4 regions of the Citrobacter koseri ATCC BAA-895 genome follow, and region 2 is predicted to be linked to each of the others. Evidence: predicted binding sites of a transcription regulator. Region 2 holds the regulator's gene; each other region holds the start of a gene.

Region 1 (7,305 bases), 1.2 Mb from region 2:
TGGCCCCAACCAGCGTAATTCATAGATAAATAACGACATTCAGATATGACAGCTCAATCCTGGCGCGCGCTACGCACCAAAAAATATCAATTCTCTTTACGCCTTTTTCTGTTTCTCAATGCGGTGTCCGGGCTGTTTACGCTTGTCTTTCCTCTTTATGAGGTCAGGGCTGTCTCAGTCCCGGCAATACTGCTCTTTGTTGCAAGTACGTTACTTCTGATATGGCACGGAAAATATACGCATAAAAAGATTAATATCCCCTTTATTTCTGTTATATCAGGCATATTGTGGGCCTGGCATATCACACTGAAATATAATGCTATGAACCATAGCGATTATACTTTTCTACTCATCGCCCTTCTCTGCGTGTTATTTATTGGCTCCATCGCCTTTGCTAATAATATCATTGCGTTTACGTTCCATTCATTGCCTTCCGTTCTGGCCTGCCTGTGGCTTAATGGCAGCGAACACGGCATACGGATTATTTATCTCATGGCGCTCCCGATGGCGGGCATTGCCATCCAGCATGTTATTCAAAAACGCTATGACGATTTCGCTCAACAGCTGATGTACAAACTGCTGGAAGAGAGAGAAACGCTGAACGGGCTGAGTATGCTCGATCCTTTGACTGGCCTGTATAATCGCCGCGGCCTGCAAAATAAGCTGAATACGCTCCTTGCTCTGGAAACGCACGAAGAACACTACGTATTGCTGCTGGATATCGATCACTTCAAAGCTTATAACGATCACTATGGGCACATGATGGGCGACCAGGCTCTCATTCGCGTTTCAGCCGCGATTCGTGACGCTGTCCGTTCCCGGGATATTGTCACCCGTTTTGGCGGCGAAGAGTTTATGGTCCTGCTGACCGCGACCGATCCACAGGAGGCGCGCACGACCGCCGAACGTATTCGCCAGAAGGTCTACGATCTCAAAATCCCACATATGTTTAATGTCAGCGTGGCGACCAATGTCACCATCAGCGTTGGCATCGCGCCGCTACTGGGTCAGGACATGGAGGCTGCAATCGTCAAGGCAGATAAAGCGCTGTATGAGGCCAAAAACCTGGGGCGCAACAACATTCTTGCGAGTGACGAACTGCGTACGGTCTGACACAGGGAGATATCATCGTGCTACCGCGCACAGCGTCACGACAAAGCGCTTGCCATCGACTATCGCTATCATTAGGATTAGCAATCATTATCATTTAGATTACTATCCTTATATACAGCGCTATGCCTTACCGTTCCGCACCGATCATTGAAGATGTCACCTGGCGAGCCCATCTCCAGCCTGAGATGCCCTCGCTGGCTGAAGCCGTGCGTGAAACGATAACCCGGACGCGCGAACATCTGCTTGATTTTATTCGGCTGGACGAACCGCACCCAACGGGCGCCATGACGCTGGCGCAGTGGGCTCGACCGGGTACGATGCGCTCTCTGCTGGCTATCTATTCCGACCATATTTATCGTCATCAACCGACGCAACCACGCGAAAATAAGCCGCTCATTTCACTTTGGGCGCAATGGTATATCGGTCTGATGGTACCGCCTCTGATGCTTGCCCTGCTCACCCAGGAAAGGGCCATTGACGTTTCGCCCGAGCACATGCACGTTGAGTTCCACGAAACCGGACGCGCAGCCTGTTTTTGGGTTGATGTTCATCAGGACGAGCGGGCAACCGCGCATTCTCCTCAACAGAGAATGGAAACGCTGATCGTCTCTGCGCTGATGCCGGTCGTTCAGGCACTGGAATCAACCGGCGATATTAACGGTAAGCTTATCTGGAGTAACACCGGGTATCTGATCAACTGGTATCTGACCGAAATGAAACCGCTGCTTGGCGAAGCCTTGCTGGCAACGCTGCGCCAGAGCTGCTTCTTCGAAAAGCAACTTTCCAGTGGTCAGGATAACCCGCTGTGGCGTACCGTCGTCCCTCGCGAAGGTCTGCTGGTGCGCCGAACCTGCTGTCAACGCTACCGGTTGCCAGACGTTCAGCAATGCGGTGACTGTACGCTGAAATAAACAAGGCGCCGCTGCGCCTTGTTCAACACGTCAGGCCATCTGCTGACTCTCCTCTTCTGCACGCCCGGCCTCTTCTGCCTCTTGCGCCAGAAGCTGCTTCTCATAAACCTTAAAGAACGGGAAGTATATGATGGCGGACACCAGCGCCAGTATGACCACCAGGATCGCCGCACGGTAGTCCCAGCCCAGTGCCCACGCAGCGCCAACCGGTGCGGGCGCAGTCCACGGCACCACGGAAATCACCCGCCCAATCAGATCCAGTTTCATCGCCGCCCACGCCAGCACGGCGTTCACCATTGGCGCCAGCAGGAACGGGATAAAGAACACCGGGTTCATCACAATCGGCGTCCCGAAAATAACCGGTTCGTTGATATTAAAGATACTCGGCACGACGCTTAAGCGGCCAATAGAGCGCAAATGTACGGAACGGCTGCGTAAATAACAAATCACCAGCCCCATCGTGGCGCCAGAACCGCCAATGACGATGAAGAAAGTCCAGAAGGCTTCCATGAAAATATGCGGCAACGGTGCCCCCTGCGCCAGCGCGGTCTGGTTCATACCGAGATTGGTCAGCCAGAACATTTGCAGCATCCCGGAGACAATCGCTGCTCCGTGAATCCCCGCAAACCACAGCAGATGCCCAATCAGCACCGCCAGCAAAATAGCGGGCAACGAATCCGCAGCGGAAACCAGCGGTTTAAAGATCGCCATGATCGCCTGTGGGATCAGCATATCGAACTGCGACTGGATCGCCAGGCTCAGCGGATACAAGGTCAGAACCACCACCAGCACCGGAATCAGCAGATCAAAGGAGTTCTTGATCATCGGCGGCACCTGGTCTGGCAGGCGAATGCCAATGTTATGCGCTTTCAGGAAGCGCATCATTTCAACACAGTAAATCGCCACCAGAATCGCGGTAAAAATCCCCGTTCCGCCCAGGCTGTCAACCGGCATAGTGCCGTTTGTTTTCGGCGCGGCAACCAGCAAGAAGGCCATGATCGAGAGCATGGCGCACATAAACGGATCTAACTGATGCGATTTAACATAGTGTTTGCCCAGGTTATAGGCAATGGCCGCACAGATATAGATGGACATGATCCCCATCGTCATATCAAACGGCGTCAAAATCTGGCTTTCAAACTGTTTCGCCAGCGCCAGCCAGCCACGGGCAAATCCCCAGGTGGTGTCCGGTGAGAAAGGAGGATAGGCGAAAACCAGCAGGAAGGAGCCGACAATCATAAACGGCATTGCCGAAATGAAACCATCACGAATCGCCATAACATGACGTTGTGAGGAAATACGTCCGGCAACGGGACTCACGTAGTTTTCGACAAACCGAAAAATCACATTAAACACAGCATGGTTGGTAGACATAGCGTTCTCCTGTCAGTCAAAACAACATAGACGTGCTGGCAGCAGCACCGCCGTGTAAGGGTCCATTACTACTTTTCGCGACCGCGCCGGGGAGAACACCAGCGATACAGCAGAGAGAATGAAGTTTCATAAATGGCTCTTATTATGTGATACAGAGGAAGTGACAGGTTCAGTATTAATCCCCGCCCGCCGGACTGCAACCGGTTACTGTAACCGGTTTCCGTGAATGTGAAGACGATCGAAAAATCGCTCATGCTGCTGGTTTATTACATAAATTATTTACAGTGCCGCTTTCCTTATGACAAATTACGCCACGCGGTTTTCTGAAAAACAGGACTGCTAATACAGCGTCAGGAGAAAAGAATGAGTCTGCAATCGGTACGGCAGTTTCTGGCCGAACGTGCCCCGGATATTGAAATCATCGAATTAAATCAGAGTACGGCGACGGTGGAACTGGCAGCGAAAGCGCACAATGTCGCGCCAGGACAGATAGCGAAAACGCTTTCGCTTAAGGTGAAAGACGACATTATTCTGGTTGTCGCCAAAGGCGATGCTCGCCTGGACAATAAGAAACTCAAGAGCACGTTTGGCGCGAAAGCGCGAATGCTCAGCAGCGATGAAGTCGTGATCGCCACAGGGCACCCGGTCGGCGGTGTCTGCCCTTTCGGGCTGGAAACGCCTCTGCCCGTCTATTGCGACGTCTCATTAAAACATTATGCTGAAGTCTTACCAGCAGCAGGGGCAACGCACAGTGCAGTCCGAATTTCCCCCGACAGAATGGCAGAACTCACTTCAGCAACCTGGATTGATGTGTGCCAGTGATGCTATTTGTGCCCGGGCGATAAACCCGGCACAAGCAACCTGTAAATACAGAGCGACTACAGAATTACGCGGATAAGCGACCCGGCTTTTCGGCGCGCAGAGACAGCAGGATATCCGCCGCATCAAGCAATCCGGCATCTGAGCTGACGCCCAGTTTAGACATCACATTAAATTTATGGGCGCGAATCGTCTTGATATTGCGTTCCAGCTGGACGGCTATCTGTGGCATCGAATAACCATTCGACATAAAACGCAGAATTTCACGCTCAGTGGGGCTTATCATTCGGCTCTGATTGAGATACCAGAGGTTCAGAGTGTGTTCCGTCACCTCTCGCTTACTGTTCAATAATAAAAAGAGCTTTTCCTGAAAACTGGCCAGTGACGACGCTTTACTTAATACCCCATCTAACGGCGAAGGCGACAGCGAATCAATTAACCGGGCTTCCGCATCATCATCCGCGATGACCAGTCGGCGCACACGAGGAAAATTCACAGCCAGTTCCGCCAGATAAGCCAGCCCCAACCGGCGATCTTCCCGCATCGCAGAAAGTGAAAAAATAACGACGGAAAAGGGAGTACTTAACATCGCTTTCTGGAAAGCAGATTGAGTTGGAAAAATATGAAGTTTATATTGGCAATCAGGAAACGCGTCAAATAAACTCTTCATTCCAATACTGCTCATTACGCACTTCTCTATGAGTGCGACATTTCCCTTGGCAATTCTGTTTTCCATTCAGTAGCATCTCCATAAACTGAAGGTAAATTCAATTCTCTTGCTCCCTGAGAACTGTTTATCCAGGCATACATCTCAGCATTGCTGTGTATTGACAGACGCCGCATCGCACTGTTTTTCTGCGCGCTAATCGTTTTATTACTCTTCTTAAGCAACATCGCTATCTGATTAATCCCCCAACCCTTACCCAGAAGCCGTAACACTTTCCGTTCCGACAGCGTAAGAACAACCGGACGATGGCCAAAACTCGAGACATCTGGCAGAGCGGGAGATAGCAGCGTCTTACTGATCCTGTCCGTATGGGCATTGCCTGCTTCAATCACGTTTACCAGATTCTCAACCGGTTCAACGTCAGACAGCAACGTACTGAAGGGGCTCATCAGAAGCTCAATCGCCTGTGAGTAAAACGCACGGGAAACAAGAAATACCCAGTGAATATCATGGTATTGAGATAATAAAGCGTAAAATTGCTCGCAGACAGCGCGGGGATGTTTACATTCTCCCGTTAAATCCGTAATCACTACATCGGAGCGGCGCAGCTGCATTAATGTCAGTTCTTCTACGGAACGGCAGTACATCAGTTCATAAGCAGGGAAATGGCCCTGCACCACCTCTTTTAACCCCGTCTGTATAACAGGTATTTTACTGATAATAATTATGTTTTTGCGGCATCCTGGCAACATATCTCCTCCATATCCACAGGTCTCCCCTCCTGTTCACTCATTAATAAATAATATAATTAATGAGAAAAACAGACGTGGTAATAGACGAAGTGAATTGTTTATCCTTGGCTTTTATTTGAAATGTTATAGCAATAACGACTCTATACAATGATCCGCATAGTATAAAATCACCAAACTATTATTGCATAATTACCGCTAAAAATAATTGCGGTACAATTAAATTAACTAAATTAGATCATTAGCATTTCTAACATATGCAAGGGGAATTTAATAAACTCACGCTATGTTTCGCATCAGATAATTATGCTTTCAGGAAGCACAAGAAAAGAATATCGTCTCATTAATTTCAGAGGTTACAGACGATACTTCATTCCCTGTCATTCACGTTCGACGTAAGGCATTCAATATACTGCAATTATGACATTCAGCGACTGATTGTCTGGCATCCTGCCTCTTTTTTCATCACAAAATTGATCTTAGCCAGAGCCAAAAGGGTCGGGCTTCATGATACAAAGAAGACTTTCGTCATTCAGATGGTACGCAACGCGTCTTTTCAGTCAGGGCGAGTCATGCAAACAGAGCAGTCGTTACAGCGAACGGTTACACGGTTATGTATTCAATGCGGGCTTTTTTTACTGCAACACGGCGCAGAGAGCGCGCTGGTTGATGAACTCTCCACCCGCCTGGGGCTGGCGTTAGGGATGGACAGCGTGGAAAGCGCCATCTCCTCCAACGCTATCGTTCTCACCACCATTAAAGATGGGCAGTGTCTGACATCGACACGTAAGAACCAGGATCGCGGCATTAATATGCACGTTGTCACGGAGGTGCAGCATATTGTCATCCTGGCCGAACATAATTTGCTGGATATAAAAGGCGTAGAGAAGCGCTTTAGCCAGCTCAGACCGTTGCGCTACCCGCGCTGGCTGGTATCGCTGATGGTCGGGCTTTCCTGCGCCTGTTTCTGCAAACTGAATAACGGCGGATGGGATGGCGCGGTGATCACCTTTTTCGCCAGCATGGTGGCGATGTATATTCGCCAGATGCTGGCGCACCGGCATTTACACCCACAAATCAACTTTTGCATCACCGCTTTTGTCGCCACTACCATTTCCGGCCTTTTGCTTCGCTTGCCCACTTTCAGCCATACCCCGACCATCGCCATGGCCGCCAGCGTCTTACTGCTGGTGCCGGGGTTTCCGCTGATTAATTCCGTTGCGGATATGTTTAAGGGCCACATTAATACCGGTCTGGCGCGCTGGGCGATTGCCAGTCTGTTAACGCTGGCGACGTGCGTCGGCGTGGTGATGTCGATGACGCTGTGGGGGCTACGCGGATGGGTGTAATCGATTTTCTTCTGGCGCTGATGCAGGACATGATTCTCTCCGCAATCCCGGCAGTGGGCTTTGCGATGGTGTTCAACGTGCCGCACCGGGCGCTCCCCTGGTGTGCGCTGCTCGGCGCGCTGGGCCACGGCTCACGCATGGTGATGATGACCGCCGGGTTTAATATCGAATGGTCGACATTTATGGCCTCGCTGCTGGTAGGGAGCATCGGCATTCAGTGGTCACGCTGGTATCTGGCGCACCCCAAAGTCTTTACCGTCGCAGCAGTCATCCCGATGTTTCCGGGGATATCCGCCTATACGGCAATGATATCCGCCGTCAAA
Region 2 (7,305 bases):
CTGCTTATACTTGTGGCAAGTGCAGGCACATTCAGGGAGGTCTCGTGAAAAAACTCACCGATAAACAAAAGTCTCGCCTCTGGGAACAACGACGAAATATCAATTTCCAGGAGAGTCGACGTCTGGAAGGGGTGGACATCCCGTTAGTTACCCTGACCGCCGAAGAAGCACTGGTGCGCCTGGCAGAATTAAGGAGGCACTATGAGCGATAAGTTTGGTGATGGACGCGACCCCTATCTGTATCCCGGCCTGAATATCATGCGTAACCGCTTAGGCATCCGGCAGGTTCAGCGCCTGGAGCAGGCGGCGTATGAACTGACCGCACTGCGTGCCGCGACGATTGAACCTGGCCCTCTGGTGCGCGGACTGCCTCACCTGCGCGCCATTCATCGTCAGCTGTATCAGGATGTTTTTGACTGGGCCGGACAACTGCGCGAGGTCGATATATATCAGGGAGATACCCGTTTTTGCCATTTTGCCTACATCGAAAAAGAGGGCAACGCCCTGATGCAGGATCTGGAAGAAGAGGGGTATCTGGTCGGGCTGACGAAAGAGAAATTCGCCGATCGTCTGGCGCACTACTACTGTGAAATTAATGTGCTGCATCCTTTTCGCATCGGCAGCGGACTAGCGCAGCGCATCTTCTTTGAGCAACTGGCGCTCCACGCCGGTTATATCCTGAGCTGGAGCGGCATTCAGGTGGCCGAATGGAGCCAGGCGAACCAGAGCGGCGCGATGGGCGACCTGTCGGGATTACAGGCAATATTTCGTAAAGGGGTAAGCGAAGCCCAGGAAACTGAGTAGAATAGCGCGGTTCTTACGTACCGGAGCCGCCATGATTCTGCTGATCGACAACTATGATTCGTTTACCTGGAACCTGTATCAGTATTTCTGCGAACTGGGCGCTGATGTCCTGGTCAGGCGAAATGACGCGTTGACGCTGGCGCAAATTGACGCGCTGAATCCGCAAAAAATCGTGATCTCGCCGGGGCCCTGTACGCCGGATGACGCGGGCATCTCCCTGGCAGTAATCCGCCATTATGCCGGACGCCTTCCCATGCTCGGCGTCTGTCTTGGACACCAGGCGATGGCGCAGGCCTTTGGTGCGACGATCGTGCGGGCGGCTAAAGTGATGCACGGTAAAACCTCTCCCGTCACCCATAACGGCCAGGGCGTTTTTCAGGGGCTATCGAACCCGCTTACCGTCACGCGCTATCACTCACTGGTGATCGATCCTGCAACGCTTCCCGCCTGCTTTGACGTTACGGCCTGGAGCGACACGCAGGAAATTATGGGGATTCGCCACCGGGAGTGGGATCTGGAAGGGGTGCAGTTCCACCCGGAAAGTATTCTGAGCGAGCAGGGACATCAACTGCTGGCTAATTTCCTGTCGCGCTGATTTGTGGTTGCTATCCAGTGATTTTTTATGCATATTTTATGACTGAAATTTCATTTAGCTGGATGGGCATAAGATGGCAACTGAACAAACTGCAATTACGCGCGCGACTTTCGATGAAGTTATCCTGCCGATTTATGCACCGGCAGAGTTTATTCCGGTAAAAGGCAAGGGCAGCCGGGTCTGGGATCAGCAGGGTAAAGAGTACGTTGATTTCGCGGGTGGGATTGCAGTTACCGCCTTAGGGCATTGCCATCCGGCGCTGGTGGAGGCGCTGAAAACGCAGGGTGAAACGCTGTGGCACACCAGCAACGTTTTTACTAACGAACCTGCGCTGCGTCTGGGGCGTAAGCTTATCGACGCGACCTTCGCCGAGCGCGTGCTGTTTATGAACTCCGGCACCGAAGCCAACGAAACCGCCTTCAAACTGGCGCGCCACTATGCCTGCGTGCGTCATAGCCCGTTTAAAACCAAAATCATCGCCTTCCATAACGCTTTTCATGGCCGCTCGCTGTTTACCGTTTCCGTTGGTGGTCAGCCGAAGTATTCCGACGGATTTGGCCCTAAACCGGCGGATATCATCCATGTTCCTTTCAACGACCTGCACGCGGTGAAAGCGGTGATGGATGACCATACCTGCGCGGTGGTGGTGGAGCCGATCCAGGGAGAAGGCGGCGTCACCGCCGCAACGCCAGCGTTTCTGCAAGGCCTGCGCGAGCTGTGCGATCGGCATCAGGCGCTGCTGGTGTTTGATGAAGTTCAGTGTGGTATGGGGCGCACCGGCGATCTGTTCGCCTATATGCACTACGGCGTGACGCCGGATATTCTTACCAGTGCGAAAGCGCTGGGCGGCGGCTTCCCGGTCAGCGCTATGCTGACCACGCAGGAGATTGCGTCCGCGTTCCACGTTGGGTCGCACGGTTCCACCTACGGCGGCAACCCGTTGGCCTGCGCTGTTGCCGGGGCCGCGTTCGATATCATCAATACGTCTGACGTGCTGAGCGGTGTTCAGACTAAACGCGAGCGGTTTGTTCAGCATTTGCAGAAGATTGACGAGCAGTATGACATTTTCAGCGATATTCGCGGCATGGGGCTGTTGATTGGCGCGGAACTGAAGCCGCAGTACAAAGGTCGGGCGCGGGATTTCCTTTACGCTGGCGCGCATGAAGGCGTTATGGTGCTGAATGCCGGGCCGGATGTCATGCGCTTTGCCCCGTCGCTGGTGGTGGAAGAGGCGGATATTGACGAAGGGATGCAGCGTTTTGCGCAGGCGGTGGCGAAAGTGGCTGGCTGATTGCCGGATGGCGCTACGCTTATCCGGCCTACAAATCGCGTTTTCCCTGTAGGCCGGATAAGGCGCTTGCGCCGCCATCCGGCAAACAACAAACAGCAAACAACGTCAACCCTTCATATCCCGTAACCGGCGACTAAGCCAGATGCCGTGATGCGGGCGCTGGCGCCATGCCACTGACGAAATGGTGTGCATGGTATTCAGGTGCCCCAGCACGCGTTGCAGATGCTGTTCCAGCGTGCTGAGCGGCCCGTGGGAGAGCATCTCCGATGACTCCAGAATATTCACATCCCCGGAACCGCCCGGCGCGTCATACTCCAGCCGCTGCTGACAGCGCTGGAGCGCAATTTCGCAGGATTCCAGATAGCGCTGCGCCAGATCCGGCGTCAGCATCGTATGCTCGCGCGCCAGCGTGGTCATGGCGTTGACGTGCTCAACGATAAACTGGCTGTGCGTTACCCACAGTTTCATATCTTCCAGATAGTGCGTGTTAAACCCCGGTTCCTGCATCGCCTGATTCAGCGAGTTAAACAGCGTATTGTGCGCCTGGTTCACCCGCATTCGCTGGTACGCCAGCGGCGTTGGCTGCGGGTCGTTGCTGAGGATCAGCCGAATGGCCTCCTGGTCCGCTTCCAGCGCGTCGTGGGCATTCTTACGCAAAAGGCCGCTTTGCCACTGCGGCCAGAGCCAGACCATCCCGCCAAAAGCAATCAGGCAGCCAATGACCGTATCAATAAATCGCGGCACGATGAACTGTTCGCCGTTGAGCGTCAGCAGTTGCAGGGTATAGACCGCCGTCACCGTAAAGCCAACCGTCGCCCAGCCGTAGTTTTTGCGAATGGTCAGATAGCTCACCAGCGTAATGATCAGCATTAATGCCAGCGTGTAGCCTTCAGGAATGCGAAAGTGCAACGTGACGCCCGCCACCACCAGACCGGCCAGCGTACCCGCTGAACGGTGCAGAATGCGTACGCGCGTCGCGCCGTAGCCGTTTTGCGTGACGAACAGGATGGTCATCAGAATCCAGTACGGCTTGGGCAGATGTAAGGCGCTGCCCATCAGACTGGCGATACTTAACATGACGCTGATTCGCCCGGCGTTGCGCAGCGCGGGCGATTTAAACGATAAATAGCTTTTCAGCGCGGGCAGCAGCGGCAGGCGACGCTGTTTATCAGCCATCAGGTCGCGTGCGTACAGCGGACGCTGAGTGCGTAATACGCGGGCAATACGGCTAAAGTGCCAGTAGCAAAACTGCCCGACAGGGTTTTCCGGGTGCTGATTGGCGATTTTTTCCAGCGCGCCAGTCTGCTTCTCCATCGAAAAACGGCTGGGCAGACGGTGATACAGGATGTCATCCGCGATGATGCGCAGGCGGGCAGCGACGGTTTGCGCATTCCAGCGAATAACCTGTTCCGCGTGGCTGCGCTCCACCAGCTTCTGAACCTCCTCCGGCTGATGCAAACTAACGGAGATATGCTCCTGTAAGTCCAGCGCTTCCTGGAAGGCGCGCAGCAGGCGCTTGTAGTCATTATTGTGCTGGGCCGACAGCATGTGCATCTGCTGGTAACACTGGGTAATGAGATCTACCGCTTTCTGCTGGCGCACCAGCAGAGGCGGCAGCGCTTTTTCTGGATCGATATGCTGCGTGAGCAGGCTGTATTTGGCCTCGCAATAGTCGGCCAGCTCGCGATACAGCAGGCTGAGCGACTCGCGCAGCGGCTGTTCGCGCCACAGCCAGAACCAGAACCAGTTAAACAGCCCATACCATAGCGTGCCGAGCGCATAGATGAGCAGCGGCTCCCAGACCGGCATGTTCCCCGCCAGGCTTAGCGTGAAAATGGCGGCAATCAGTGAAGCGGGCAGCAGCCTTGCATGCAGCGGGCTGATTTCTGCCGTGACGCCGAGCAGCAGCGTCAGCCCGGTGAGGATCAGCGGCAGGGGGATGTCGCGCGCCAGCAGCAGTTGTGTAATCAGGCTGCATCCGGCAAACAGCGATCCGCCGATGATTAAGCGTTTGAAAAAGCGTTTATGCGGGGTATCAAGACCGGCAATATTGCAGCAGGCGGGAACGAGCGAGAACAGCAGTCCCAGGTGCAACTGGCCGATGATCAGGCCGATAGCCACAGGCAGGCACAGCACCAGCGTTTGCCGTAGTGCGTAGTTGATCTCAGGATGGTAAATCAGTCTTCGCCACATCGGTGCAAACAAAAATGGCGCATTACCCGGTAATGCGCCATTCCGACGGGATTAACGTGTGCCGTAGACGACGATGGTCTTACCGTGAGCGGAGATCAGATTCTGATCTTCGAGCATTTTCAGAATACGCCCCACGGTTTCACGGGAGCAGCCAACGATCTGGCCGATCTCCTGACGGGTGATTTTGATCTGCATGCCATCCGGGTGAGTCATCGCGTCAGGTTGTTTCGCCAGGTTCAGCAGGGTCTGAGCGATACGGCCCGTTACGTCGAGGAAGGCGAGGTTACCGACTTTCTCAGATGTCACTTGCAGACGGCGAGCCATCTGGGAAGACAGGCGCATCAGAATATCCGGGTTTACCTGGATCAACTGACGGAATTTCTTGTAAGAAATTTCAGCGACTTCACAGGCCGTTTTGGCACGTACCCAGGCACTGCGTTCCTGACCTTCTTCAAACAGGCCCAGTTCGCCAATAAAATCGCCCTGATTCAGATAAGAAAGGATCATTTCTTTCCCTTCTTCATCTTTGATCAACACTGCCACTGAGCCTTTAACGATGTAGTACAACGTTTCCGCTTTTTCACCCTGGTGAATCAGCGTGCTCTTCGATGGGTACTTATGAATGTGGCAATGAGACAAGAACCATTCGAGAGTCGGGTCTGTTTGCGGTTTGCCAAGCACCATGCGCGGTTATCCTCTGTTATAAGCTGTCTCCAGAGCCAGAACACGACACTGCCTCTGGGTTTGCAAAAATAGGTTTCCCGAATTCCTGGGAAGGGGGCTGTCGAAAATGTACTGCAGCCTGAATGTGATGTCCTCTGCATACATGCAGTACGTCAATGTATTACTGTAGCATCCCGACTGTTTTAGCATAGCTTTCGCCGTGTGTCTCCTGGTGTCTCGCTTCAGCATGACGCAGGTCGCCTTCCGTTGCGAGATTTGTTATGTGCGCGTAATCTGTCAGGAAAATTGACACATTGGAGTTCCGAATATGCAAGCGCGTGTAAAGTGGGTTGAAGGGTTAACCTTTCTGGGAGAGTCTGCCTCCGGCCACCAGGTTTTAATGGATGGCAACTCCGGTGATAAAGCGCCAAGCCCGATGGAAATGGTGCTGATGGCCGCAGGCGGTTGTAGCGCAATCGACGTGGTTTCTATTTTGCAGAAAGGGCGTCAGGATGTGACGAATTGCGAAGTGAAGCTGACGTCCGAACGTCGTGAAGAAGCGCCGCGCCTGTTTACGCATATCAATCTGCATTTCATTGTGACCGGCAATGACCTGAAAGACGCGGCGGTTGCGCGGGCGGTCGATCTTTCGGCTGAGAAGTATTGCTCAGTGGCGCTGATGCTAGAAAAAGCGGTGAATATTACCCATTCGTATGAAGTGATTGCGGCGTGATGCCGGTTGCCTGATGGCGCTTCGCTTATCAGGCCTACGAATTCGCACCCTGTAGGCCGGATAAGGCGCCAGCCGCCATCCGGCATATATCAAACGCACCCTGTAGGCCGGATAAGGCGTCAGCCGCCATCCGGCAAACATCGAACAGATTATTCGATCTTCTTCCCTTCCATCAGTCGCTGAACCAGCGGCAACATGATCAGCTCCATCGCCAGCCCCATTTTGCCGCCCGGCACCACGAGCGTATTGATATGGGAAATAAACGACCCCTGCAACATCGCCAGCAGCCACGGGAAATCAATCCCTTCCAGATTTCTGAAATGAATGACCACAAAACTTTCGTCCAGCGAAGGAATGCCTTTCGCGGCGAAGGGATTGGAAGTGTCAACGGTGGGCACGCGCTGGAAGTTAATGTGGGTGCGGGAAAACTGCGGCGTAATGAAATTAATGTAGTCATCCATTGAGCGGACAACGGAATCCATCACCGCCTCGCGGGAGTGGCCGCGCTCGCTGGTATCGCGAATCAGTTTTTGAATCCACTCCAGGTTGACGATCGGCACCACGCCGACCAGCAGATCGACATGACGCGCGACATCATGCTGCGGCGTTACCACGCCGCCGTGCAGCCCTTCGTAAAACAGCACATCGGTGGGTTCCGGCAGCGGCTGCCACGGGGTAAACGTCCCTGGCACCTGATTCCACGGCACGGCCTCATCGTAGGTATGAAGATACTTACGCGCCTGGCCTTTGCCCGTCTGTCCGTATTCAATAAAGGTTTGTTCCAGCAGGCTGAAGTCGTTGGCTTCAGGGCCGAAATAGCTGATATGCCGCCCGGCGTCGCGCGCTTTGCGGATCGCCATGTCCATTTCGGGGCGTGTGTAACGATGAAAACTGTCGCCTTCCACCTCGGCTGCGCGCAGATTTAACTGCGCGAAAATTTTTCGAAACGCGAGGCTGGTGGTCGTGGTCCCCGCGCCGCTGGACCCTGTTACCGCAATCACCGGATGTTTGGCAGACATAACAACT
Region 3 (7,305 bases), 2.2 Mb from region 2:
GCGTTGAGCTGAGCGGATATTTTGATGTGCTGGGCCGCAGAATGGTTCGTCGTTTTAAAACGGAACGCCGCCTGGCAATGTTTATGGTGCTGGCGGCGGCGGTGCTGTCAACGTTCCTGACCAACGATGTGGCGCTGTTTATCGTCGTTCCGCTGACCATTACCCTGAAAAGACTGTGTGCGATTCCGGTAAACCGGCTGATTATCTTTGAGGCGCTGGCGGTCAATGCCGGTTCGCTGCTCACGCCGATTGGCAATCCGCAAAATATTTTGTTGTGGGGGCGTTCCGGTCTCTCATTTGCGGCTTTTGTCTGGCAGATGGCGCCGCTTGCCGCCGTGATGATGCTGACGCTGTTGGTGCTGTGTGGCCTTTGTTTTCCGGGGAAGGCGTTGCAGTACCATACCGGTACGCGCGCCCCTGAGTGGCAACCGCGCTTGGTGTGGAGCTGCCTTGGGTTGTATATCGTGTTTCTGACCGCGCTTGAACTGAAGCAGGAACTCTGGGGGCTGGCGATTGTGGCGGCAGGGTTCATCGTCCTGGCGCGCCGCGTGGTACTGAGCGTCGACTGGACGTTACTGCTGGTGTTTATGGCGATGTTTATCGACGTGCATTTATTGATACAGCTACCGGTGTTACAGGGCGTACTGCGCCATGTTGAAACGCTCTCTGCGCCGGGGCTTTGGCTGACTGCACTCGGTCTGTCGCAGTTTATCAGCAATGTGCCCGCCACGATTTTATTGCTCAACTACGTTCCGCCGACCGCGTTGCTGGCCTGGGCGGTCAATATCGGTGGTTTTGGTTTGCTACCGGGATCGCTGGCGAATCTGATTGCATTGCGGATGGCAAATGATCGGCGTATCTGGTGGCGGTTTCATTGGTATTCGTTGCCGATGCTGCTCTGGGCGGCGCTGGTGGGATATGGATTGTTGCTGCTGAAGTGATGGCCCGATGGCGCTACGCTTATCGGGCCGATGCGGTAGGCCGGGTAAGGCGAGAGTCGCCACCCGGCACATGGCTCTGATCAGTTCAGACGAACCGGCATACCGGAACGGTTCTGAACGGCCTGCTCAACCACAGACTGATCGACATCAGGCTGGCTGGTGACGCTCTGAACGCTTTTGTTCAGGTTAATCGGTACGATCTCGCCGCCTTCGAACTGCGCTTCCGTGGTAGACAGAGGGTTATGGACTTCAATGTAACGGCTGCCATCTGGCTCAGTGGTCGCTTTCACCGGCTCGTCGATAAACTGTACGCGGGTGCCGACCGGCACATTTTCAAACAGGAACTTGATGTCGTCGTTACGCAGACGGACGCAGCCGTGGCTGACGCGCAGGCCGATACCGAAGTTGGCGTTGGTGCCATGAATCGCATACAGACGACCAATGTACAGCGCGTACAGACCCATCGGGTTATCCGGGCCAGCCGGCACGACGGCAGGCAGCGGTTCGCCCGCCGCGCGGTATTCGGCATGCATTTTCGCCGTCGGCGTCCAGGTCGGGCCTGCTTTCTTACGCTCAACTTTCGTTGTCCAGTTGATTGGCGTGTCTTTCCCTAACTGACCGATACCAATCGGCAGGACGATCACCGTATTGGTGCCTTTCGGGTAGTAGTACAGACGCATTTCCGCACTGTTAATGACAATGCCTTCATGCACGGTGTCCGGCAGGATCAGCTGCTGAGGAATGTTCAGCACCGTACCGCCTTTTGGCAGGAAGGTATCAACACCCGGATTCGCTTCCAGCATGTTAGACAGCCCCATCTGGTATTCAGCCGCAAAATACTCCAGCGGTTGGGTATTGCCTTCCGGGATAGTGATCACCTGGTTTTGACCAACGACGCGACTGCCATCGGTCGGTAAAGGATAAGTCACCGCTGAGGCGGTGCTGCAAAAGCCAACTACAGCGAGGGCCGCCGCGAAAAACGTTGTTAATTTCATATTCATGTTATGCGAGATTCAGTGCCTGGCAGGCTATTGGGTTGAGAATTCTGTCATGTTGGGAGCGCATTATATGTGCATTCCCGTTAAGTGGGAATTCAGATGTGTACGAAATCACATTTTTTTCCCGTGAGGACAATTTTAGCGGCTTACCGTGAGGCGCGATCTTATTTAAGACTTGTGGCATAATAAGCGGTTTGTCACATATTTTTCAGGATACGCCAGTGTTAGTTTCCAGCAACGTCACCATGCAGTTCGGCAGCAAGCCGCTGTTTGAAAATATTTCCGTCAAATTTGGCGGCGGCAACCGTTACGGCCTGATTGGCGCCAACGGTAGCGGTAAATCCACCTTTATGAAAATCCTCGGCGGCGATCTCGAACCGACGCTGGGCAACGTCTCTCTCGATCCGAACGAGCGTATCGGTAAGCTGCGCCAGGATCAGTTTGCCTTCGAAGAGTTCAGCGTACTCGACACGGTGATCATGGGGCATGTTGAGCTGTGGGAAGTGAAACAGGAACGCGACCGCATCTACGCGCTGCCGGAAATGAGCGAAGAAGATGGCTATAAAGTGGCCGATCTGGAAGTGAAATACGGCGAAATGGATGGTTACTCTGCCGAAGCGCGCGCGGGCGAACTGCTGCTGGGCGTGGGGATTCCGGTTGAGCAGCACTACGGCCCGATGAGCGAAGTTGCGCCAGGCTGGAAGCTGCGTGTCCTGTTGGCGCAGGCGCTGTTTTCCGACCCCGATATCCTGCTGCTTGATGAACCGACCAACAACCTCGACATCGACACGATCCGTTGGCTGGAACAGGTACTGAACGAACGTGACAGCACCATGATCATCATTTCGCACGACCGTCACTTCCTGAATATGGTGTGCACCCACATGGCGGATCTGGATTACGGCGAACTGCGCATTTACCCGGGTAACTACGACGAGTATATGACTGCCGCCACCCAGGCGCGTGAACGCCTGCTGGCCGATAACGCCAAGAAAAAGGCGCAGATTGCAGACCTGCAATCTTTCGTCAGCCGCTTTAGCGCTAACGCGTCTAAGTCTCGCCAGGCAACGTCTCGTGCCCGTCAGATTGATAAAATTAAGCTTGATGAAGTGAAGGCCTCCAGCCGTCAGAACCCGTTCATCCGTTTTGAACAGGATAAGAAGCTGTTCCGTAACGCGCTGGAAGTGGAAGCGCTCGTGAAAGGCTTTGATAACGGCCCGCTGTTCAAGGGCGTCAATCTGCTGCTGGAAGTGGGCGAAAAGCTTGCGGTACTCGGGACTAACGGCGTGGGTAAATCCACGTTGCTGAAAACGCTGGTGGGCGATCTGGCGCCGGACAACGGCACCGTGAAATGGTCAGAGAACGCGCGCATTGGGTATTACGCGCAGGATCACGAATATGAGTTCGAAAATGACCTGACGGTGTTTGAATGGATGAGTCAGTGGAAGCAGGAAGGCGATGACGAGCAGGCGGTACGCAGCATTCTTGGCCGTCTGTTGTTCAGCCAGGACGATATCAGAAAACCGGCGAAGGTGCTCTCCGGTGGTGAAAAAGGGCGTATGTTGTTCGGTAAGCTGATGATGCAGAAACCGAATATCCTGGTGATGGACGAACCGACCAACCACCTGGATATGGAATCGATCGAATCGCTGAACATGGCGCTGGAGATGTATCAGGGCACGCTGATTTTCGTTTCTCACGACCGTGAGTTTGTTAGCTCGCTGGCGACGCGCGTGCTGGAAATTACGCCGCAGCGCGTGGTGGACTTCAGCGGCAACTACGAAGATTATCTGCGTAGTAAAGGGATCGACGGCTAAAAAAAGCCCGGTGGCGCTATGCTTACCGGGCCTACGCTACAGTTTGTAGGCCGGGTAAGGCGAAGCCGCCCCCCGGCAGCTTTCAGAGCACCCACTCACTCCCTTCAACGCCATTCACCCGCAGCGTGCGTTTTTCCCCCGCCGGTAACGATACCTGCAACGCGTTCCACGCCGGACGATAGTCTCCACGCGCGTTGATCTTCAGGTTGACGGTCGCCCCATCGCACACCATCTCCCATTCCACCCACAGGGCATTGCCCGTCTGATAACCCCAGCTTTCGCCATCGTCTTCAAACAGCAGACCGGACGTTGTCCCCACACCTTTGACCGGGAACAGTTTCAGCTCGCGGGTATCGTCTCGTTCAGCGCTGACATGGGTGATCCGTTCGCTCAGCGGCAGGCCTGCACCGGCGCGTACCAGCAGCGGCAGTTTTTCCAGCGGCGCGTTCAGCGTGATCCACTGGCCGCCAGAGAACCATTCGTGGCTATCGAAATCGTACCAGCCGGTTTCGTTATCCGGCAGCCAGACGCGGCGTTCACGTTGACCAGGTTCCACCACGCTTGCCACCAGAATATTGCGGCCAAGCAGGAAGTCGTCGCACTCTGCGAAGGTTTGCGCGTCGTGCTCGTGGTCGAGGAAAGTGGGGCGCAGCATCGGCTCGTCGTCGGCGTGCGCCTGCCACAGCAGCGTGTAGAAGTAGGGCAGCAGACGGTAACGTAGCTCAATCGCGCTACGAATCGCCGGCGTCACGCCCGGGTACATCCACGGCTCATTCACCGTATGATCGTCATTCCATGAGTGGATGGTAAAGCGAGGGTGCATCACGCCGTTCTGTACCCAGCGCACGAACAGCTCCGCATCCGGTTTATCACCAGAGAAACCGCCGACGTCGTGACCCACGTTATACAGCCCGGACAGACTCATCCCCAGCCCCATGCGGGTGTTGTAGCGCAGGGTATCCCAACTGGTGCGGTTATCGCCGCTCCAGGTTTGCACGTAACGCTGCATCCCGGCGCAGCCGGAACGGGAGATCAGGTACGGGCGTTTTTCCGGCGCAAAGCGCTGCTGCGCTTCCAGCGAGGCGCGCATCATTAACAGCGGCATGACCGGGCGAATATGTTTGATGGCGATTTCGCGGCCAAAGCCGTGGCAGCGGGCTTCGCCATCCCACACTTCAAACTCGTTGTTGTCGTTCCAGGTGGAGTCGATCCCCATCTCCAGCAACTGCGTGGTGACGCCTTCCTGCCACCAGGCGACGGTTTGCGGATTGGTGAAATCAAGGTTAGAACCTTCGTCATCCCAGAAACTTGAATGTTCCGGCGCATCGGTTTCCGAATCACGGATAAATAACCCTCTTTCCGCGACTTCGTTGTAGCGCGGGTGATCCTGCAACAGACACGGTTTAATGTTGGCCGCCAGCTTCAACCCCGCATCGTGGAATGCCTGGGTCATCACTTTCGGCTGCGGCACCTTGTCGTAGTTCCAGTTAAAGACGTAGCGTTTGCCGTTAATGGAGGTGTAGCCAGATGAAAGCTGGAACGAATCGCACGGAATCGCGTGTTCATTGCACAGACGGATAAAGTTCATCAGCTGGTTTTGCGCGTCCGACGCATCGGTGTAATGCATGGTCGAGCCGCTGTAACCCAGGCTCCACTTCGGCCCGAACAGGGTTTTCCCCGTCAGGCGCACAAAGGCTTTGGTGACATCCAGCACACGCTTGCCGGTAAAGATGTAGTAATCGATATCGCCCGCTTCCGCCTGCCAGCGGCGATAGGCAGTGTGATAGTTGTCGATTTCATTGCCCAGATCCAGCCAGCAGCTGCTCAGGTTGTCGTAAAACAGACCGTAGCTGACGTCATCGCGGCGGGCGATGGTGAATGGAATATGTTTGTACAGCGGATCGGTGCTGACCGCGTTATAGCCCATCGCGTCAAGGTTGCGCATCTCATAGCGTTGGCCGTTGCGTTGCAGGTCGCCCGCTTTCTCGCCCAGACCGTAAAAACGTTCATCTTTACGGCGGCTTAAATAGTGCGCCACGCCGTCGCCGTGAGCGTTCAGCAGATAGGCGCTGGTGGGGCGGTCGTTGACCAGCGGCTGCCAGTCGCCCGCCTCATCGCGATAGTGCCACTCCAGCCACAGCGGCTGGTGGACGGTCACGCGCAGTTGCTCAGTAGCGACAATCAGCGCGCCATCCTGCTGCGTCAGTTGCCAGGCCGGGCAGCTAAAGCCGCTTACATCTTCGCGGCTGCGGCCTTCCCACGGCACATCCTGCGCCGGGGCGATACTCCAGGTTCTGTCTAATGCCAGTTCGCCTTTACGTTTGATCAGCACGCGAAACAGATTTTCTTCCAGTACGTACAGGCACAGATGGTGTTGACCATCGACCAGCAGTTCCAGATGATGGGCCGACTGTTTCTCTACAATCCAGTTTTTCAGGGTTTTCATACGCAATACATCCACTATCAGGCGCGCTTGGCGCGACGTTCAGCAATAAATGCCACCAGGAAAACAGCGCCAATCAGGTCAAAGAACCCCATGGCGATAAAGAGCGGGTTAAAGCCGATTTTGTCGGCGGTAACGCCAATTAACAGAGAGAAGAGGAAGCTGGCGATCCACGCCGCAGAGCCGCGCATTCCGTTGACGGTCGCCATCTGGCCTTTATCAAACGACTCCACGACCAGTGCGCTCAGCATGCAGGAGATGATCTGATGACCGAAGCCGCCGATGGAGATCAGCACGATGGTGATATACGGATCGCGGGTAATGGCCACGATGCCGAGAGAAATCATCAGAAACGCGCCGGTCACGGAGCTTGCCACCACGGAATTAACGCGAGAGCAGCCAAACAGACGGGTATACAAGCGGGTGAGGTAGCCGCTCGCCACGCTGCCGAGATCGGCGGCGAGGAACGGCAGCCAGGCAAACATGGCGATCTGCTTCAGATCCATGCCGTGTTCCTTCGCCAGATACAGCGGCACCCAGAAGCTCAGCACCGCCCAGGCCGGTTCTGCCATAAAGGCCGGGATCGCGATACCGTAGAAACGTTTATTTTTCGACACGGTTTTCAGCGCGGTCAGGAAGGGCAGTTTCACGGCCGGAGGCTCGTTATCCTGCTTGATATACTCCAGCTCCTCTTCACTCAGGTTCGGGTGCTGTTCCGGGTTATGGTAGAACGCCCACCACAGGATCACCCACAGCAGTGCCAGCACGCCGGTAAACATAAATGCGCCCTGCCAGCCGAATGAGGCGTGCGCGAAGTAGATGATTGGCGGCGCCAGCATGGCGCCAATTGAGAAGCCGACGCCTGCCCAGCCCGCCGCGACCGGACGCTCTGATTTCGGGAACCATTCGCCGATGGTTTTGGCGTTGGCTGGCGTAGCGGCCGCTTCAGATGCGCCCATAAAGAAGCGCAAAATCGCCAGATGCAGCCAGCTTCCGGCGCCCGCGTGGAAGATACACATCAGCGCCCAGATCCCGGCGCAGACCATAAAGCCAATCTTCAGGCCAATCACATCGATCAGCCAGCCGCACAGGGGCTGGAAAATGGT
Region 4 (7,305 bases), 1.7 Mb from region 2:
TCCCATTCGGTGGTTTTGCTAAAGCAATAGACCATGATATTCAGCGATGATTCGCCAAATTCATTGAAATAGACCAGCAGTGTCTGGTGCTGATCGATATCAGGGTGGTTTTGCAGCATCGTTCTGACCGCATCAACAATAACGCCTGTTTTACTGGCATCCTGATAACGTAACCCGATCACCGTTTTAATGCGTCGGTTGGTCATCCTGCCGGGATTCTCCACGCTAATGGCGGAGAAAATCGAATTCGGCACATATAAAGGGCGGTGGTCGAAGGTGTTAATTTTGGTCATTCGCCAGCCGATTTCAGTCACAGTGCCTTCAATATTTCTGTCCGGGGAACGAACCCAGTCGCCAATGCTAAAGGGGCGATCAAAATAGAGCATAATCCCCGAGAAAAAGTTGCTCAGAATGTCCTTACCCGCCATCCCAACAGCGATGCCGCCAATGCCGCCAAAAGTCAGCAACCCGGACAGACTCATGCCAAAGTGTTCGCCATAGAGTAAAACGATGGCGATAATAATGGTGATCTTAATAATGCGAGACAGGATCTTCGCACTGGTGACGTCTCTGCCTTTACCGATCTGTGATTTTTCAAAGCGGTTGATGAGTAAAAACAGTTTTATTGTCAGAATCAGCGCAATCAGAGATGTGCAGATAAAATCGACGGCATTTGGAGAGATGAATTTCAGATCGTAGTTTTCAATAACATTATTGGCGATACTGCCCAGCGTGCCGATGATAAGGGCATAAACGAAGAACTGCACGGCATGAAATATAAATCCTTTTCTTCTTTTCTCGCCACGACGAAACACAATACTCATCAGAAGTAAGGCGGCGCCACTGCCAAAAATTATTGCCAGATTAAACGCGTTTTTGAAAAAAAATTCTGCAATCATTTTGGTCTGTCACTACCCCGTATGGTTGATATAACGCTAAAAGATTCTGAGGTGCAGATATTTTATCCGCTTCGAATGCGCTGGTCATTGATCAAAAAGAATAAGACGTAGCGCATTTTCAGACAGGGACGCGCGATGTGAATATTATGTCACGACTTGTGTGGCAGACAACGGGGGATTGTCATGGTATTGTTACGCGCAAGTAACAGGGCTTTCATCTGCAAAAGGACGATACCATGATCATGACAAAGCTGAAGACAGCAAAGGGGAAGAAATTTCTGTTGGGCCTGCTGGCGGTGTTTATTATTGCGGCATCAGTGGTTACGCGGGCGACTATCGGCGGCGTGATCGAACAGTATGATATTCCGTTGTCCGAGTGGACAACCTCGATGTATTTCATCCAGTCATCAATGATTTGCGTCTACAGTCTGGTTTTCACTATTCTGCTGGCCATTCCGCTGGGGATCTATTTCCTCGGTGGTGAGGACAAACAGTAACGTGAGTGAGCGGCTTCGCCGGGTAGGCATAAGCGCTACCCGGCACGAAAATAGGCTTAATCGTCTTCTTCGTCGTCCAGTTCGACCGGTGTCTGATACTGATCGGGTTTAATGACAAGCAGATCGCAGCGCAAATGGTCGATAACCTGTTCCGCCGTATTGCCCAGGAAGGCCGCAGATATCCCGGTACGACCAACCGTACCCAGTACAACGATACCCGCCTGTAGGTGCTCGGCTAAATCCGGGATAACCTCTTCAGGCAACCCTTTTTCAACATGCGTCACTTTCTCATCAATGCTGAATTTCTGCCGTAGCGCCTTCATCGCCAGCAAATGCTGACCGCGAATCGCGTCGTTGTAAACGCTCGGATCAAATTCAGGCAGTTCGATTGCGATATTGATGGGCGTCACGGGGTAGGCGCCAACCAGATGGACTTCGGTGTGGTTCACCTGTTCTGCGAGTTGCAGCGTTTCTTTGACCAGCTTTTCATTCAACGCATTGTGATAAGGTTCTTCGCTCGCCAGGTTCACGGCCACCAGCGCTTTACCGCCTTCAGGCCACGGTTGGTCCTTGACCATCCATACCGGGCTTGGGCATTTACGCAACAAATGCCAGTCAGTCGGCGTAAAGATTACCGCTTCCAGGCGGTCATGCTGGTGCGCCATTTTGAGCACCAGATCGTGATCGTCGCTGATCACTTCCTGGATAATGGCTTCAAAGGGACGGTTGTGCCAGACCACTTTTATCTCAACGGGAACACCTGCTTCGATGTAGTATTTCGCTTGTTCGCGTATCCAGGCTGTTCGCTGGCTGATGACGCCCTGACGCATCGCGGTACGCTCATCAGGCGAGAGCAGGGTAGTCATTTCATAAGAAAAATCATAGATCGGCAAAAAGGCTTTAATTTTGCCACCAATCCGTTGATGCAAATAAACAGCGCGTCGTAATGCGGGTTGATCGTCCTGGTTTGGGTCGATGACCACCAGCATATTTTGATACATAGCCATACAGGGTCTCCTTACAACTGTCACCGCAGTTTGTAATTAAAAGAGTAACCCATATATGTTGAATGAAACAGGGGGGAACCTTCTGCCAGATCAATAAATCAGGAAAATTTGCTGTTCTATAGGGCAGTGTATTGAATGTAAACAATTTCTATCAGTAAAATCAGACTTCCGGGGCATACCTGGGGTAAATAGCGGCTTAGTAGAGTCTGTAATTAAATCTGTTTGATTCATGAATGCCGCCATAGCGGCATTCTTATCGTTAGTGGGAACCAAGACGGATCAGTTCAACGGGTTCGAACTGGCCTTCACAGCCTTCCACTTCGACGGTTTTGTTGCGGCGTAACTGGGCTGGAGTTAACCCGTTAGAATGTATGGCAACGATTTTACCCGTTCTGCCCGTCCCATTAATCATAACCCGACTGCCATTAGTAATAGGATTATGGTTACGATCATAAGTGATCATGGTTCTTTCTCCTCTTAATATCTGGGTATCAAAAAATCCGCTTAACAATCCGGGCCGCAGTCCAGAAGCGAACGTAATATAAATACACCTTTGTCATAATCTTTTTTTGTTTTTGATCAAGGTCACACTTTTTCTATACCCACCAAACCGCTGTTTTCGGGGGGAGTTAAATCAATAATCATTGTAAATGACAAGGTGTTAGGGTTGCCGCAGTTGCGTCGTATGCAAGAACGCAACTGCGGCCAGCTGGCGATCGTTCGATAGTGCGAATATAGAACGGTTGCCAGCCGCTGCGGATTGTACTTTTCCGGCATGATGAATCAATGTGGTTAATCCGAAAACGGCCTGGCAGGGCGTAAACCATGCCAGTGGTGTCCAACTGGAGTGATGGCTACGTATTTGAGATTTCTTTAGCTTATTGACGTGGTGTGATTCCTTCTGTCAAACCAATAAATCAGGAAAATTTAATGATTTAACAGAAGGATAACTGACTTACTTGCGGAAAGATTAAGCAACGTTGCGAGTATGACCAGCAAGCACTGCGAGCGCATCGCTGTTTTCGATGGTGATGTATTTACCTTTCACCGCCAGCATACCGCTTTTCTGGAAACGACCCAGCAGACGGCTGATCGTTTCGACCGTTAAGCCAAGGTAGTTACCGATATCGCCACGGGTCATCGTCAGGCGGAATTCACGCGGAGAGAAACCGCGCTGGGCAAAACGACGGGACAGATTGTAGATAAAGGCTGCCAGACGTTCTTCCGCATTTTTCTTCGACAGCAACAGGATCATATCCTGATCGCCTTTGATCTCGCCGCTCATCAGACGCATCATCTGTTGACGCAGGTTAGGCATCTTACCGGAGAGATCGTCCAGAGTCTCAAACGGGATTTCACATACCATTGAGGTTTCCAGCGCCTGGGCAAAGCTCGGGTGGTGCCCGCTGCCAATCGCGTCAAAGCCGACCAGGTCGCCCGCTAAATGAAAACCAGTGATTTGCTCGTCGCCCTGCTCGGTAATGGTGTAGCTTTTAATCGTACCGGAGCGGATAGCATAGAGCGATTTCAGTTCATCACCTGCTTTAAACAGCGTTTGCCCTTTCTGAATAGGCTTTTTACGCTCGATGATATTATCAAGCTGATCAAGCTCATGTTCGTTAAGTGTGAACGGGATGCAAAGCTGGCTGATACTGCAATCCTGGCAATGGATAGCACAACCGCCAGACTGAATGCGCCGTATAATTCGCTTTTCCGGGATCATAGGTCTGCTCAAGCCGTAATTGATATTTGTCAATTTTAACATCTTTTTGGTGAGCACGTAAGCCTGAGCTACTCCCAATAGAGGATAATTCAGGCATAAGCAGGAGAAATATTTATATCCCTTTGAAAATCCATGCTTTATAAGTGGTTACTTTACATCAAAGTGTGACGGGTAAGGCACAAAATGCCTGGTTTCTACAACAGCAGATACCCTTCATGGCGTAATAACCACTCTTTTCTCTGTACGCCGCCAGCATATCCCGTCATTGTCCCGTTGCGTCCGATCACGCGATGGCAGGGCACAACGATACTGACCGGGTTAGATCCGTTAGCGGCGCCTACGGCGCGCGCGGCTCCCGGACGGCCTAATTTTTCGGCAAGTTGACCATAATGCATAACCTGACCGCAGGGGATAGTGCGCAGCGCCTGCCACACTTCCCGCTGAAAAGGCGTTCCCCCAGTGGCGGTCTCCAGCGTATCAATGATGCTGAGATTTCCCTCAAAATACGCGGTGAGCTTATCGCTCAGGCCACCCGGATTTTTGGCGGCGATGCGCTCGTATCCCTCTGAACGATAATGTATGTCCAGTAGCTGTTCCATACGGTCGCTGTGTTGCTCCCATTCGACGGCGCGCAGGCGGAATTGCTCATCGCAAATCACCCATAACGGCCCCAGCGGGGTCGCGATATTGTCTTCAAGTAATCTCAGCATCCGTTATCTCTCATTGCAGGCGGGATAATTCCCGGACTTATCAGCAGTTCAACAAGATACCATGCGACCAATATCCGCAACCATACCCCTAAAAAGATAAGCGGGCATAATACGTTTAGCGTCACTGTTTGTTGAAAAAGCGAACAAATAAAGATGCTGAAAAAATGAAGCACGGCAGGAGAATAAAAAACAGGGACTGTCGACATCCGCCAGCCCCTAAAATCTACACAGCAGTGCTTCCTTAACCTTTTCCCGGCCTGGTTTTCCCTCAGCGGGTAATAAAGTTATAACGGCTATAAAAGAGATATTCCACTTTCAGGGCATAATTGATTTTACAAAAGCCCCGCTGAAATTGTCGGTTAACGCAGGATAAAACGTGGCTTTACCGGGGATGAAATAGTGAGATGCGCATAGCCAGATAATTGAGCCAGTGTCGTTTATTGGAAATAACTGTAAACCGTTGTCGGTATAATAGCGCGCGGTTATGATAGTGCCTGTCTTAACGCGCTGGAGGAGGAATCATGAACCTTGACGACAAAACGCTGTTTCTTGACGCCATGGAGGATGTCCAACCGTTGAAACGTTGCGCTGATGTACACTGGCAGCCCACGCGCAATTCACGGGCGCCGCAGCGTATCGATACGCTCCAGCTCGACAATTTTCTCACTACCGGGTTTCTGGATATTCTTCCTTTGGGCGAACCGCTGGAATTTCGCCGGGAAGGGTTGCAGCAGGGCGTGCTCGACAAACTGCGTTCGGGAAAATACAGCCAGCAGGCGAGTCTCAATTTGCTTCGTCAGCCGGTTGAGGAATGTCGCAAGATGCTGTTTAGCTTCATCTGCCAGGCGCGTCAGGATGGTTTACGCAACGTGCTGATCATTCATGGCAAAGGGCGGGAAGATAACGCGCATGCCAATATTGTGCGCAGTTATGTGGCGCGTTGGCTGACGGAATTTGACGACGTTCAGGCTTACTGTACGGCACTGCCTCATCATGGCGGCAGCGGAGCGTGTTATGTTGCGTTGCGTAAAACGGCGCAGGCAAAGCAGGAAAACTGGGAGCGTCACGCGAAACGCAGCCGTTAAGGGTGTTCACAGGCTACTTACGGGCAGCCTGTGACGTTTATTACGCCGCCAGCACCCGATTTCTGCCGTCGTTTTTGGCTTTGTACAGGGCATCGTCCACCCGCTTAAATAATTCATCAATACTTTCATTCGATTCGTGCCGTGCGACGCCGATGCTGACGGTAAAACGGGGCAGGCCAGGAATACAGACTTTCGCCACGGCGGCGCGTATTGATTCTGCAAGATTAAGTGCAACTTCCAGCGAGGTTCGCGGCAGCAGCAAGACAAATTCTTCACCGCCCCAGCGAAAGACCAGGTCGCCTTTACGTGCGCGGGCTTCCAGCGTTCGCGCCAGAGCGCACAGCACTTCATCGCCTTTCAAATGACCGTACAAATCGTTAATGCTTTTGAAGCGATCGGTATCGATTAGCAGCAGGCTGTAATCCATTGTCATCGACAGATGGGGCGTATGGTTTTGCTCAGTAAGAAGATAAAATTGCCTGCGGTTCAGTAAGCCAGTCAGCGCATCATGCAGGGCAGCGCGTTCCAGCTCCTGCTCCAGCCGTTTTTGCTCGGTAATGTCATGAATGATGCATAACATGAGTTTATCGCCGTATATCTCAAGGGGACCCGCATAGGTTTGTACGTGCCGGGTGGTGCCGTCAGAGAGTTTATGGACGAAGTTTAAGGGCTTATGACCGCCGGGCAGACGGGCAATCTCATGCATAACAGGTAAGATCTGGCGGCCTAATACGTTGATTTCCCATGTATGTTTCTGGCACATCGCTTCATGGCTGTAGCCATAGAAATTGAGTGCGGCCAGATTGGCATCGACGATCAAACCGTCCCGCGAAGGGTCTATCAACAGCATCGGCGCGGAGTTCGTCAGGAAAAAACGGGCGTAAAACCCTTGTTTTTTACGCTGATAGTTTGCCGAACGGCTGGCCTTGAGACCTTGTGCCGTGGGTGTCTCTATGCCTTCAAAAATAATAACGTCCCCCTGCGTCGACAGGGTTTTAACCGAGAGGCGGCAGGTTAAGGCGATTTCTTTACCATCACGACAGACCGTCAGAATTTCAACAATATCGTGATGGTGGTGTAAATCAGCAACGTACATGCGCAGTTCATTTTGCGCATAAGTTGAAAATATCCCCTTTCTGAGACGGCTGAAAGTCTGTTCCTGTGTCAGTTCGCGTGCGGCGGTATTAGCGAAAACTAACTCTTCTGTGTGTGGTAAAACAATCCAGACAGGAAAACTTAATAAATCCAGAGCATTGAGTTCGTGAGCAATCATCGATAATCCCGTTATCTTCACATGCTGTGTTGCCGGTTTATTGGTGAATGGCTTTTTTATTAACAGCTTACAGTGATATGGAGCGTTTTTTCACAAATCGGGAGACAACAA

What was found. The regulator CRP, encoded in region 2, controls carbon source genes, mostly activating them, when cyclic AMP is high. The targets are predictions, from matches to a motif close to ATGTGANNNNNNTCACAT.
Region 1: a site for CRP is predicted at 3,625-3,642, ahead of CKO_RS14700 (PTS sugar transporter subunit IIC). Genes of this name have one in related genera too.
Region 3: a site for CRP is predicted at 2,039-2,056, ahead of CKO_RS09720 (ABC-F family ATPase). Genes of this name have one in related genera too.
Region 4: a site for CRP is predicted at 2,977-2,994, ahead of ydfZ (putative selenium delivery protein YdfZ). Genes of this name have one in related genera too.

The regions. Positions count from the first base shown of each region.
Region 1 covers NC_009792.1:3,193,314-3,200,618, forward strand. The annotation lists gene CKO_RS14690 (GGDEF domain-containing protein) at 46-1,113, shown strand; gene fhuF (siderophore-iron reductase FhuF) at 1,236-2,024, shown strand; gene CKO_RS14700 (PTS sugar transporter subunit IIC) at 2,055-3,398, opposite strand; gene CKO_RS14705 (YbaK/EbsC family protein) at 3,762-4,220, shown strand; gene bglJ (DNA-binding transcriptional activator BglJ) at 4,285-4,953, opposite strand; gene CKO_RS14715 (LuxR C-terminal-related transcriptional regulator) at 4,914-5,636, opposite strand; gene CKO_RS14720 (threonine/serine exporter family protein) at 6,206-6,982, shown strand; gene CKO_RS14725 (threonine/serine exporter) at 6,973-7,305, shown strand, end outside.
Region 2 covers NC_009792.1:4,376,195-4,383,499, reverse strand. The annotation lists gene CKO_RS20410 (YhfG family protein) at 45-212, shown strand; gene CKO_RS20405 (putative adenosine monophosphate-protein transferase Fic) at 202-804, shown strand; gene pabA (aminodeoxychorismate synthase component 2) at 836-1,399, shown strand; gene argD (bifunctional acetylornithine/succinyldiaminopimelate transaminase) at 1,473-2,690, shown strand; gene CKO_RS20390 (YccS/YhfK family putative transporter) at 2,796-4,883, opposite strand; gene crp (cAMP-activated global transcriptional regulator CRP) at 4,935-5,567, opposite strand; gene CKO_RS20375 (OsmC family protein) at 5,875-6,279, shown strand; gene CKO_RS20370 (phosphoribulokinase) at 6,429-7,298, opposite strand.
Region 3 covers NC_009792.1:2,127,370-2,134,674, reverse strand. The annotation lists gene CKO_RS09730 (anion transporter) at 1-941, shown strand, start outside; gene ldtB (L,D-transpeptidase) at 1,022-1,942, opposite strand; gene CKO_RS09720 (ABC-F family ATPase) at 2,161-3,756, shown strand; gene CKO_RS09715 (glycoside hydrolase family 31 protein) at 3,839-6,202, opposite strand; gene CKO_RS09710 (MFS transporter) at 6,220-7,305, opposite strand, start outside.
Region 4 covers NC_009792.1:1,360,900-1,368,204, forward strand. The annotation lists gene CKO_RS06025 (mechanosensitive ion channel family protein) at 1-899, opposite strand, end outside; gene CKO_RS06030 (DUF2534 family protein) at 1,136-1,396, shown strand; gene uspE (universal stress protein UspE) at 1,453-2,403, opposite strand; gene ydfZ (putative selenium delivery protein YdfZ) at 2,663-2,866, opposite strand; gene fnr (fumarate/nitrate reduction transcriptional regulator Fnr) at 3,374-4,126, opposite strand; gene ogt (methylated-DNA--[protein]-cysteine S-methyltransferase) at 4,321-4,836, opposite strand; gene smrA (DNA endonuclease SmrA) at 5,358-5,921, shown strand; gene CKO_RS06060 (sensor domain-containing diguanylate cyclase) at 5,962-7,194, opposite strand.